3 regions of the Agrobacterium burrii genome follow, and region 3 is predicted to be linked to each of the others. Evidence: riboswitches for the same ligand, from Rfam matches in the RefSeq annotation. Region 3 holds a riboswitch; each other region holds the start of a gene.
The links. Region 3 has a riboswitch for cobalamin ahead of nrdH (glutaredoxin-like protein NrdH). Riboswitches for the same ligand answer to the same signal wherever they lie in the genome.

Region 1 (4,133 bases), on a different contig from region 3:
ACGAAGCCGATGGAACCGACCAGCGACACCATGACCGCCGTCATGATCGCCGAAACCGAAATGAGCACCGCATAGGTCCGGCGCACCGGAATGCCAAGCGAGGCGGCTGCCTGACCGCCGAAGGCAAAGGCATCCAGCGCGCGGGAATACCAGAGGCACACCGCAAGACCGGCAATACAGACCGGCAGAGCCAGCCAGACATCCGGCCAGCGCACACCGGAAAGATTGCCCAGAAGCCAGAACATGATACCGCGCGCCTGCTCGGCATTGGCGGATTTGGTGACGATGAACGAGGTCATGGCATTGAATAACTGTGAACCGGCCACCCCCGCCAGAATGATGGCGCTGTTGCCGTGTCCCGCCCGCACCGCCAGCAGGCTGACCAGCGAGAACGCCACGAAAGCTCCGATCAGCGCGCCAGCCGGCATGGTCAGGAACCCTGCGCCAAAACCCAAGAGCGCCACGGCCACCGCGCCGGTGGAAGCGCCTGCGGAAATGCCGAGAATATAGGGATCGGCAAGCGGGTTGCGCAGAAGCGATTGCAGCACTGCACCGGCAAGCGCCAGCGAAGCACCGCAACAGGCGGCAACAACGGCGCGGCTGAGACGGTAACTCCAGACGATGCCTTCATCCAGCGGCTCCAGCGGGTAACCCGCATGGAAGACGCGGTTGGCAATGGTTTTCGCCACCACATCGAACGGAATGGCGGTCTCGCCGATCGCCGCTCCGGCCATCAGCGCGACGAGCAGCAGGGCGAGTGCGGCAAAAGCCAGCCCCGCCCTGCCGAGATTGACGGAAAGACCGTTCACTTGGCGAGGCCGGCAGCCGAGATCGCTTCGGCCAGCGTTTCAATGCCTTCGATCGTGCGGATGGTCGGGTTCATCGCCTGCGCATCCATGTCAAAGACATGACCTTGCGTGACGGCGGGCATGATGCTGGCCACGGGATCGGTTGCGAGGAACTTGTGCTTGACCGCCACGTCATCGGCGGGGAAACGACGACGGTCCATCTTGCCGGCGACGATGACAGACGGGTTGGCCTTGGCGATGGTTTCCCAGCCGACGGTCGGCCATTCCTCATCGCTTTCGATGATATTGGTCAGCCCGAGTGCCGACATGATGTAACCAGGCGCGCCATGGCGGCCCGCTACATAAGGGTCGATATCCAGTTCGGCGCTGGAGAACCAGAAGACGGCCGAAAGCTTGCCATTCGCCGAGGCGATCTTGGCGCGGGCGGCTTCCTCGCGCTTCTTCAGGTCGGCAACGACCTCTTCACCGCGATCCTGCACGTTGAAGATCTTGGCGAGATCGCGGACTTCCTGATAGATCAGATCCATGGTGAAACCGGTCTTGCGCACGCCGTCACCGCCGCCGGAATTGTCCTTGCCGACGCAATCGGCAGGCGAGGTATAGACGGGAATACCCAGCTCGGCAAATTGCGCCGGCGTACCGACAACACCTTCCGGGCCGATCTGCCACTGGAACTGCGTCGTCACCAGATCCGGCCTCTTGCCGACGACGGCCTCGAAACTCGGATCATTGTCGGCCAGCCGCTCCACCCTGGCATTGGCTTCCTCGTAACCCTTCAGAACCGGGCCGATCCACAGCGCGGTGCCTACCACCCTGTCGGCAACGCCGAGAAGATAGAGCACTTCGGTCGTGCTCTGGCCGACGGATACGGTGCGGGCGGGCGCCTGTTTGAAGGTGATGTCCTGACCGCAGCTGTTGATCGTCAGGGGATAGACCGTTTGCGCAGCATGGGCGGAAGCGACAGGCAAAGCCGCAAGCGCAGCGGCCAGAAAGCCGGCATAGGCCGGCAGGCGTCCAGAAATAAACATGTGTTCTCCAGTCGAAATTAAATCGCTTGTTCCAGAGCAGCAGGCGTTAGAACGCGCAGCAACAGCGGAACGTCTTGTACGGAGAACAACGACGGGACGCAAACCAAATGTTATGAAATAACATTACAATTTCCTCCTCCGGGCTTCCCCGCCCGTAACGATGGTTCATATTTTGACGGCAGGTCTCCTGGCTCACGAATTTACGCCGCTCATCTGCCTTCCCGCATTCCACAGAATGCAGTGGCATGACGCCTTTGAAGCGTCACGAGGATGAACGGCAATCCGCTTACAGTTGCGGGGGCAGCCACGGCATTGGGCGATCATCATCACCCGCACCATGTTCCCTATTAATCCCTTCGCCTTTCGGCTGCAGGAACCGTCGCTTTCTCACATACGGCGCAAGAAGCGGGGCGTCAATTGCGATAGTGCCGCAGCTCAGCACAAAGACGGGCCTGCCAACGCGAAAATTTGTCCCGCACCAAAACCGGCCGGTTGCGGCGCGTTTTTCGACATGGTGGTGAGTGTTTCGATCTCCACCAGCCCGGATTGCGCCAGAAAATCGGTGAGAAGACCGCTGTCGCGCACGGCGTCGAGCCGGACAAGTTGCCCCTCCAGATCGGCAAAATGCCGCCTGACCAGCGCGATCGCATCCGCCTCGTCACCCGCAACGACCGGGCCGACAATATGGCCCCGCCCCGCCGCCCGGCGCAGTGCAAAGGCGACAAGACGGTCCGCCTCGAACAGGCCGTAACCGGCATTCTCCCGCAGCAGACGTTGCAGGACGCCCCGGCGCGAAACGCCGAAAGCTGCCTGATCCAGATCCTCCACGGCAGAAAGTTGATCTTCCGAAAGCGGCTCGATCCGCTGTTTTCTGCCGAGCTGCGGCGTCTCGATAGCGCAATGCGCCTTGCCCCGCAGGAGATGCACCTTTTCCGTATCTCCGGCAAAACCCAGCGAGGAAAAAAGTCGCCGCGACACCTCCGTTGCATTCAACCGCAAGGCGGCGGCAGGATATTTTGCCGAAAGCTGCCGCACAAGCCAGGGTGCGACGCCCCGACCCTGCAGGCGGGGAGAAACGATGACCATGCCAAGCGTCGCGAAATTCGGATCATAGGGAAAAAGCATGGCGGTTGCGACGACGCGGTCGATCTCATCCAGTGCGGCAAGGCCGACGCCGCATTGCCTCAGGAAACACCATTCATTGGCGTGATAACGCCATCCGACAGCCATGGACAAGGCATGCAGATGATCGGCCTCCACATCGGCGATATCCACGGTCCGCAATTCGAAACTATCGACTTTGAGCAGCTCCATAGCAAACGGCTCTCATTCCCTCCGGCGCGGAACCTTGGGGTCCCGGCAGCCCAGCCCATGACATCCGAAGATAACCAGCCTCGCCAGCACGAATTTTCTGAAAGCACTGGAAGGACACAACAATCTACCGAAATCGTCGGCATTTCAGCAGATAAACGCCGTCGGCCACTCTAAGCTTCTGCGATGAATAATCCGGCCAGCATAAACGGCCGGCCAGTGGGGAAGACCATGAACGCAATCGAAATCCTTGAGCGTCTCGTCGCCTTCCCGTCCATCGTCGGAACCGCCAATGGCGATATTGCCGGATGGATTGCGGATTATCTGGAAAGCCACGGCGCGAAAGTCTCGCTATTGCCGGGACCGGAGGGCGACCGCGCCAATCTCTTCGCCACTTTTGGTCCAGCCGATCGCGCCGGTTATATCCTCTCCGGCCACATGGATGTGGTGCCGGCCGGTGAACCGGAATGGACCTCCGATCCGTTTACGCTCAGAACCGAAGGCGACCGGCTATACGGACGCGGCACCACAGACATGAAAGGTTTTCTCGCCACGGTTCTCGCCGCAGCACCGGCATTTTCGCGCATGTCGCTGAAACGACCGATACATATCGCCTTTTCCTATGACGAAGAAGCGGGCTGTCGCGGCGTTCCCCATCTCATCGCCAGATTGCCGGAGTTGTGCGCCCCGCCGGCAGGCGCGATCATCGGCGAGCCAAGCAATATGCGCGCCGTTCGCGCCCACAAGGGCAAGGCCGCAGCGCGCATCACGCTGCGTGGTCGGTCAGGCCACTCGTCGCGTCCAGATCAGGGGGTGAACGCCATTCACCTGATGACAGGCATCATGGCGAAAGCAGTCGACACCGCCGATGTGCTGACGCGGGGACCGTTCGAAGCGACCTTCGAACCGCCCTACTCCTCCTTGCAGATTGGCACGGTCAAAGGCGGGCAGGCAATCAACATCATCCCCGATCATTGCGCCATAG
Region 2 (4,133 bases), on a different contig from region 3:
GTGCGCCTGAATCCGGTTATATCTACGATCTTCAGGCCCATACGGTTGGTGGTGTCATCGGCTCCGGAGCAGCCATCATGTCACTTGTCCCGAAAGCGGGAGATTTGCGCGTCGATGTAAAAATTGCCCCGACCGATGTCGACCGGATCAATGTTCACCAGCCTGCGCGCATGCGCTTCATTGCCTTCAACCAGCAGACGACGCCTGAGGTGAAAGGCAAGGTCGATATGGTCTCTGCTGCTACCTCGGTAGACAAGGCGACCGGGCTGCCATTCTATAAAACGACGCTTTCCTTCTCACCCGATGCGCTCGGGACATTAGCCGCCAAGCTACAGCCGGGAATGCCGGTTGAGGTCTATATCGAGACCGACGAGCGAACCATGATCTCCTACCTCAGCAAGCCGCTGACCGACCAGATCATGAGGGCCTTCCGGGAAGAGTGAAGCGTTAGGGGGCCATATCGCGCCGGAATATCGGCCGAGGGTAAGAGTCATGTAGCGGCACTTACCCCCGGATCCTGACGTTCATCTTCGGTGCGACGTCTCAACAAACCCGGCGATGAAATCCACATCGTCGTCGCCATCTCTTAATCCGAGATGGATGCTTTTCTGTACGCCGTCCGGACCAATGCGGACGGGGCGGACACCGAGCGCTGCCGCTTCCCGACGTACAAGCCAGTCGGGAATGGCGCTGACCCCGCGGCCCGCCGCGACGAGTTGAAGCATCATTTCAGTCGTCTCGACATTCCGGTGATGACGCGGCCGACAGTTGGCGGGCACCAGAAACTGGATAAATATGTCCAGCCGCTCCGGCGGTACCGGATAGGTGAATAGTGTCTCATTCAGCAGGTCCACAGGTTCTGCATGGCGTTTTTGCGCCAGTGGATGATCAGCCGGCACGGCAAGTACCAACTCGTAGTCGAATACCGGCAAATAATGGATGCCAAGCGTCTCGATCGGGTCCGGCGTGATCAGGATGTCGATTTCATATCCTGTGAGGGCCGCCACGCCGCCGAAAGCGAATGATGTCTTCAGTTCCAGGCCCACATCCGGCCATTCCATGAGATATGGCTTTGTGACGCCCATAAGCCACTGATGGCAAGGATGGCATTCCATGCCGATCCTAAGCGAGCCTCGCTGGCCGTGGCGATAATCCGACAGGACATTTTCAGCCCTTTCGATCTGGGGCAGAACGCGCTGCGCCAGCGTTACGATATAGCGACCGGCCTCGGTGAGGCGGAGGTTACGACCGTCTTTCTCCCACATCGCCACGCCATAGCGCTCCTCGAGCTTGCGGATCGTATGGCTGAGAGCGGACTGGGAGACATTCAGCCGCTCCGCCGCCGCCGTCAGGCTGCCCAGGCTGTCGACTTCCCGCAGGATCGATAGATGTTGCCTGTCCAGCATGGTTATGCCCGCCCATGGTGACGAGGAGTAACGTCTGTAGAGGCGCTATCGTGGGCAGGAACCGGCCGGTGGTCGGTGTCGACTGCGACCATGGTGAAATGTCCGGTGGCCGTAATATGCCTCTCGCCAGTCAGCAGGTTTTCGGACCAGAGTTTCGTCTCGATGGACATAGAACTGCGGCCAACGCGCTCGACGCGTGCCTCCGCCTCGACGATCTCACCGATCTCGACGGCCCTTGCGAAGTCGATGCGCTCGGATGAGGCCAGCACCACCAGCTTGCCGGAGTAACGCGACGCTGCAACGAATGCGGCTTTGGTCATGTAGGCGATCGCTTCGCCCCCGAACATCCGGCCAGCGCTGTTGGCCTGATCCGGAAACACGATCTCGACCATGGCGACGATATCCGTGAGATCCGGCGCTTCCACGGGAACGAGTGCAGGCAAAGCATAGCTCGCGGCGTTCTCGCCCTCCGGAATGGCGACCATATGGAAGGTGCCTCGCGTACAGATGTGCCGCTGATGGCCGACGATGGTCTCCGCCACCATCTCGACGTCGACCGTCAGGGAACGTCGACCGGCTTTGACCGGTCTGGCCGTGAATTCGACGATGTGCCCGATGCGTGCCGGCTGCCTGAAATTGATGCGCTCGCAAGAGGCGGTCACGAACGGCACCCGCCCGAACCGGGTCGCCGCGATGAAGGCAACGCGATCCATCAGAGCAAGTCCGGTTCCCCCAAAGAGGGTGCCGTGATGGTTGGTATCTCCGGGAAAAACGATATCAATGAGACTGGTTATCGAGCCGCGCTGAGCAGGCTTTTCCATCGTCGCGGTTTCTGTCATCGGCCCTGCCATCAGGTTGCGGCAGGGTAGTGGCATGACGCAGAGACGATGGCACGGGAATGCGATCGCGAAAGCGGCACTCCGGGACACCCCGCCCGTGGACGTTATCTATCGCGGCAGGTCTCCTGGCTTACGGGTCGTCGCTCTGGTCCGTCTTCCCGAGGCTTGCCTCAGTGACATGGATGGACTTTCGCTCGCCGCTTACAGTTGCGGGGGCAGCTTCGGCTTTAAGGCAGTAAAGCCCCGACCGAATTCCCTCTTAGCTCCGGACTTTCGCCCGCAGAACCACGATGACGAACCAATGTCGTATGTCGTTGAAGGGGTCAAGGCATTCGTCATCGGTTTTGGGGAGGTGACGGTTATCGCGTCGACCGAGATATGGAACATTCGGCCCATCACCATGAGGTTCGGAGGACAAAGGCCTCCCAAATTCTCTGGCGGATCGCCTCTCATACCCAAATCATGAGCAGGGCTCATACTTCCGTGAGATAATACCATTTTTATTCAATCGGCCTCTCAGGCACAAAACGCGCACCGCTCTCGGGTCGGGACAGTTTAAAAATTGTCCACTGAGACAATGGAAAATAACATCCGGTGCGTCCTGAAATTTACGTCAATAACGTCAGGATGTATCTCGGGATTTTGGGCGTCCTATCGCGATGATTAAGACTTTCGGTTTCAATATAAAGAGTATTTCTTTTGATGAGGATTATCGCCCGTCAGAAAATACGCGTGTCACGACGAATTTTGCCAACTTGGCCAGGGGCGAGAACCGCCAGGAAAACCTCCGCAACGCCCTGAAGATGATTGACAATCGCTTCAACGCGCTGGCGCATTGGGATAATCCGAAAGGCGATCGCTACTGCGTCGAACTTGAGATAATTTCAGTTGAGATGCGAGTTGATGCTGAAAGCAATGATGATGCCTTTCCCCTGATTGAAATCCTGAAAACGAATATTGTTGATCAAAAGACGGGCGAGCGCATCGAAGGCATCGTTGGAAATAACTTTTCCTCTTACGTCCGGGATTATGACTTCAGCGTCGTGCTGCCGGCTTACAACAAGGATCGCCCGTCATTCGGCATGCCAGAGGATTTTGGCGACCTGCATGGAAACCTGTTCAAATGTTTCCTGAACTCACAGGCTTACAGAGAGCATTTTCAAAAGACGCCAGTCATTTGCCTGAGTGCCTCAAGCAGCAAAACATATCATCGGACGGGAAATCAGCATCCCGTATTGGGTGTCGAATACCAGCAGAACGAATTGTCTTCGACCGACCATTACTTCCAAAAAATGGGTTTGCAGGTGCGCTTTTTCATGCCGCCGAACAGCGTCGCGCCTTTTGCCTTCTATTTTCTCGGCGATTTGCTCGACGATTATACCAATCTGGAGCTCATCAGCACCATCAGCACGATGGAAACTTTTCAGAAGATCTACCGGCCTGAGATTTACAACGCCAATTCCGCAGCAGGGGCCTGTTATCAGCCCAATCTGAAACATCAGGATTATTCGCTTACCCGGATTGTCTATGACCGTGAAGAGCGCAGCCGGCTGGCTGTAGAGCAGGGACGGTTTGCTGAGGAGCACTTTATCAAACCTTACAGGACCGTTCTCGAGCGGTGGTCTGCCAATCACGCCCTTTGACAACCAAAACACATAAGGTCGCACATCATGAACAGACTGTTGCCCACGTCAACCGCCGGCAGCTTGCCGAAACCCTCGTGGCTTGCGCAGCCTGAGAAACTCTGGTCGCCCTGGAAATTGCAGGATGAGGAACTGACCGAGGGCAAGCAGGATGCCCTGCGCTTGTCCCTGGATGATCAGCAACAGGCAGGCATCGATATCGTCAGCGATGGCGAGCAAACACGCCAGCATTTCGTCACGACCTT
Region 3 (4,133 bases):
ATAGGGCGAGAACAGGTACATATCCTCGTTGTTGCGGGCGAGTTCGAAGGTGATGTCAGGGATTACCACGCCGAGCGACAGGGTCTTGATACGGATTTTTTCGTCGGCGTTTTCGCGCTTGGTATCGAGGAAACGCATGATATCCGGGTGGTGGGCATGCAGATAGACCGCGCCCGCACCCTGACGCGCACCAAGCTGGTTGGCATAGGAAAAGCTGTCTTCCAATAGCTTCATGACGGGAATGACGCCGGAAGACTGGTTTTCGATCTGCTTGATCGGCGCTCCGAACTCGCGAATATTGGTCAGGGACAGCGCCACGCCGCCACCGCGCTTGGAAAGCTGCAGGGCCGAATTGATGGAGCGGCCGATGCTTTCCATATTGTCTTCCACGCGCAGCAGAAAACACGAAACCAGTTCGCCACGGCTTTTTTTGCCGGCGTTCAGGAAAGTGGGGGTCGCCGGCTGGAAGCGGCCGGAAATGATCTCGTCCATCAGATCGCGGGCAAGCTGTTCGTCGCCGCGCGCCAGAGCCAGCGCCACCATGCAGACGCGGTCCTCGTAGCGCTCTAGATAACGCTTTCCGTCGAAGGTCTTGAGCGTATAGGAGGTGTAATATTTGAACGCCCCGAGAAAAGTCGGAAAGCGGAATTTCCGGGTATAGGCCTCGTCGTATAGATCGCGGACGAAATTGAAGGAATACTGATCCAGCACCTCCTGTTCGTAATATCCCTCCGTCACCAGATAATCGATCTTTTCCCGTAGGTTATGAAAGAAGACGGTATTCTGGTTGACGTGCTGGAGGAAGTATTGTTTGGCCGCAAGGCGATCCTTGTCGAGCTGGATCTTTCCGTTCTCGTCATAGAGGTTCAGCATCGCGTTCAGCGCGTGGTAGTCCAGGCCCGCATCCAGCGGTTTCTGGGTTATGGCTGCCGGCTGTTTGGCGTCCTTGTTGAGCGCGGCGCTCGAGGTCAGCGTGTCCAAAATCGTTCCAATCCATGTTTGACGTTGGCGACATCTTCCTCCGTGCCGAGAAGCTCGAAACGGTAGAGAAACGGCACGGCGCATTTGCGCGCGACGATATCTCCGGCGGATGCGAAGGCTGCGCCAAAATTCGTATTTCCCGCCGCGATGACGCCGCGAATGAGATTTCGGTTGGAGGGCTCGTTCAAAAACCGGATGACCGGCTTCGGCACGGCCCCTTTGGTGCCGCCGCCCCCATAGGTGGGGGTGACCAGCACATATGGCTCAGACACATGAGGCACGTCCTCCTCGGCGCCGAGCGGCAGGCGAAACAATCGCCGCCCCAGTTTCAGAAGGAAACGATGCGTGTTTTCAGAGCGGCTGGAATAATAAACGATCAGCCCCATCACGCTGCCGCCTTAGCTGATCGCGCCGATCATATCCGGCCGGAAACCCGCCCAATGGCGTTCGCCGGCGACGACCACGGGAACCTGCATGTAACCGAGACCCCGGACATGATCGAGCGCATCCGCATCTTCGGAAATATCGACGATTTCATAGGGGACGCCGATGCGGTCCAGCGCACGATAGGTGGCGGTGCATTGGACGCAGGCGGGCTTGCTGTAAACGGTGACGGTCATAATTTCCTCTTTCGAAGCCGCTTTCACGCACGGCTCAACATTGCCGATTGCAGTCGCAATCGGCTGGCGACGGGTCTGTCATTCAGGTGAGGCGAACGGCCTGTAACTCAGCCGCAAAAAATCACTCTCTACGCCGACGAGCGCAGGAATTCAAAAAAATGCACTGGCATGACTTCACCCCGAAGCTTGTTCTGGAGGGGGCAGAAAAGGGCGAACGCAATTCATTTGCGCCATACCTTCCTTCCGGACACCCCGCCCGTGGACGTTTGCGCTCAAGGCAGGTCTCCTGACTTGCGGGTCACAACATCTATCCCGGCCTTCCCGGAGTTTTTGACTCCAGTGGCTCAAATCGGAACGATGCTCACCGCTTACAGTTGCGGGGGCAGTTTCGGCATTGCTCCACCATGATGGCGTTGCGCACCGAATTCCCGTCTTAGCTCCCAATCCTTGCGAATCGGAAGAACCTTGAACACCACATATAGTATATGAGGAAATTTTTGCGTCAATGAATAGACACACAAAAGCCCCACCCTGTGGATCAAAAAGATTCAACACATGGTCAACAAAGGCTTAACGGCAAATGCGCCTTGCCGCTGAAGGACGGAAAAGCGTTAATCTATTCCCAGATATCGATGTGAATATCAGCGGGGCGGGTGTTCTCGATCACCCTTTTGCCGTTCGGAAGATCGTTTTCAAACAGTTTGGCGTGGATCGCAGCCGCATCGAGACCGTAACCCTGCCATCTCTTCCGCAGCCTCTCTTCAAGGACTGCGACAGACGGCCCGACGAAAATGGTGAGGTCGAAGCTCTCGGAAAGCCTCGTCCACGGCGCCTCGTTCAGTAGCAGATAATTGCCTTCAGCCAGGATGAAGCGTGTCTCAGGTACGATAGCGCGGGCGGACGCAATGGCGATTTCCCGGGAGCGGTCAAAAACCGGAACAAGCACCTCCTGCCCGCCCTTGCGGACGGCGGAGACGATATCGAGGAAGCCACGCACATCGAAGGTTTCGGGCGCGCCCTTGCGCGACAGCAGCCCTCGCTCTTCAAGGATGCCGTTGTCCATATGGAAGCCATCCATGGGCAGCACGGCGGCCGTTTCGCCCCGCGCCAGCAAAGCATCACAAAGCGCATCCGCCAGCGTGGATTTGCCGGCCCCAGGGGGACCGGCAATGGCAATGATAAAACGGAATTTACCGTCTGCCCGCCGAAGAACGTCTTCGGCGATCGTCTCAAGCTTCAGCGTCATGCGGCAAGCGTTTCCTTCGGCGCTTCCTTTGCACCGGTCATGAAAGCGACGGCGTCGGACATGGAATAGTCCTTCGGATTGATGACGCACAGGCGCTTGCCCAGCCGGTGAATGTGGATGCGGTCCGCAACCTCGAACACATGCGGCATGTTGTGTGAGATAAGCACGATCGGCATCCCTCGCGAGCGCACATCGAGAATGAGTTCAAGAACGCGGCGGCTCTCCTTGACACCAAGTGCGGCCGTTGGTTCGTCGAGGATGACGACCTTGGAGCCGAAGGCCGCAGCACGTGCCACCGCCACACCCTGGCGCTGGCCACCGGAGAGGGTTTCCACGGCCTGATTGATGTTCTGGATGGTCATCAGGCCGAGTTCCGACAGTTTATCGCGGGCGAACTTCTCCATGGCCGGACGGTCCAGCGCCCGGAACAGGCTGCCCTGAATGCCGGGTTTGCGAAGTTCCCGGCCGAGAAACATATTGTCGGCTATGGAAAGCGCCGGCGACAGCGCAAGGTTCTGATAGACGGTTTCGATACCTGCCTTGCGCGCCTCGATCGGTGAGCGGAACTGCACGGTCTGGCCTTCAAGCTTTATCTCTCCCTCATCGGGCGTTACCGCACCGGAGATAGCCTTGATGAGAGAGGATTTGCCGGCGCCATTGTCACCGATCACGGCCAGAATTTCACCCGGATAGAGGTCGAAATCGGCACGGTCGAGCGCGGTCACACGACCATAGCGTTTGACGAGATTGCGTGCTGTGAGAATGGGTTCTTTTGTCATCAGCCTGCTACCTTTCTGATCCACTGGTCGATTGCGACAGCCATGATGATGAGGACGCCGATCAACAGATAGGTCCATTGTGGGTCGGTTCCGATGAGCCTGAGGCCGAGCGAAAAGACACCGACGATCAAGGCGCCAAAGATCATGCCCATGATGGAGCCGCGTCCGCCGAATAGCGATAGGCCGCCAATGACCACAGCCGTGATGGATTCGATATTGGCAAATTGACCGGCGGTCGGCGAAACCGAACCGATGCGGCCGATCAGCGCCCAGCCCGCGAAGGCACAGATGAGGCCGGACAGCGTGTAGACGGTCGTCAGCATGCGCTTGACGTTAACGCCGGCCAGTTCGGCGGCATCCGGGTCATCGCCCACCGCATAAAGATGGCGGCCCCAGGCGGTGCGGTTGAGCACATACCAGAGCAGAGCAACGAGCAGAACCATGGCGATGACGCCATAGGTGAAAACGGCGCTGCCGATACGGAGATTATAGCCGAAGAATTGCAGG

Region 1: another riboswitch for cobalamin. It lies ahead of JZX89_RS06200 (ABC transporter substrate-binding protein); the one in region 3 lies ahead of nrdH (glutaredoxin-like protein NrdH).
Region 2: another riboswitch for cobalamin. It lies ahead of JZX89_RS02585 (acyl-CoA thioesterase); the one in region 3 lies ahead of nrdH (glutaredoxin-like protein NrdH).

What each region holds. Positions count from the first base shown of each region.
Region 1 is NZ_JAFLNA010000002.1:577,648-581,780, reverse strand. Features, by position in the region: gene JZX89_RS06205 (FecCD family ABC transporter permease) at 1-809, opposite strand, end outside; gene JZX89_RS06200 (ABC transporter substrate-binding protein) at 806-1,837, opposite strand; cobalamin riboswitch at 1,998-2,233, opposite strand; gene JZX89_RS06195 (GNAT family N-acetyltransferase) at 2,273-3,151, opposite strand; gene argE (acetylornithine deacetylase) at 3,380-4,133, shown strand, end outside.
Region 2 is NZ_JAFLNA010000001.1:497,438-501,570, forward strand. Features, by position in the region: gene JZX89_RS02575 (HlyD family type I secretion periplasmic adaptor subunit) at 1-443, shown strand, start outside; gene JZX89_RS02580 (LysR family transcriptional regulator) at 525-1,406, opposite strand; gene JZX89_RS02585 (acyl-CoA thioesterase) at 1,409-2,245, opposite strand; cobalamin riboswitch at 2,344-2,550, opposite strand; gene JZX89_RS02590 (DUF1852 domain-containing protein) at 2,905-3,888, shown strand; gene JZX89_RS02595 (methionine synthase) at 3,916-4,133, shown strand, end outside.
Region 3 is NZ_JAFLNA010000005.1:5,464-9,596, reverse strand. Features, by position in the region: gene nrdE (class 1b ribonucleoside-diphosphate reductase subunit alpha) at 1-981, opposite strand, end outside; gene nrdI (class Ib ribonucleoside-diphosphate reductase assembly flavoprotein NrdI) at 969-1,367, opposite strand; gene nrdH (glutaredoxin-like protein NrdH) at 1,380-1,601, opposite strand; cobalamin riboswitch at 1,861-2,084, opposite strand; gene JZX89_RS10860 (nucleoside triphosphate hydrolase) at 2,218-2,847, opposite strand; gene JZX89_RS10855 (ATP-binding cassette domain-containing protein) at 2,844-3,626, opposite strand; gene JZX89_RS10850 (ABC transporter permease) at 3,626-4,133, opposite strand, start outside.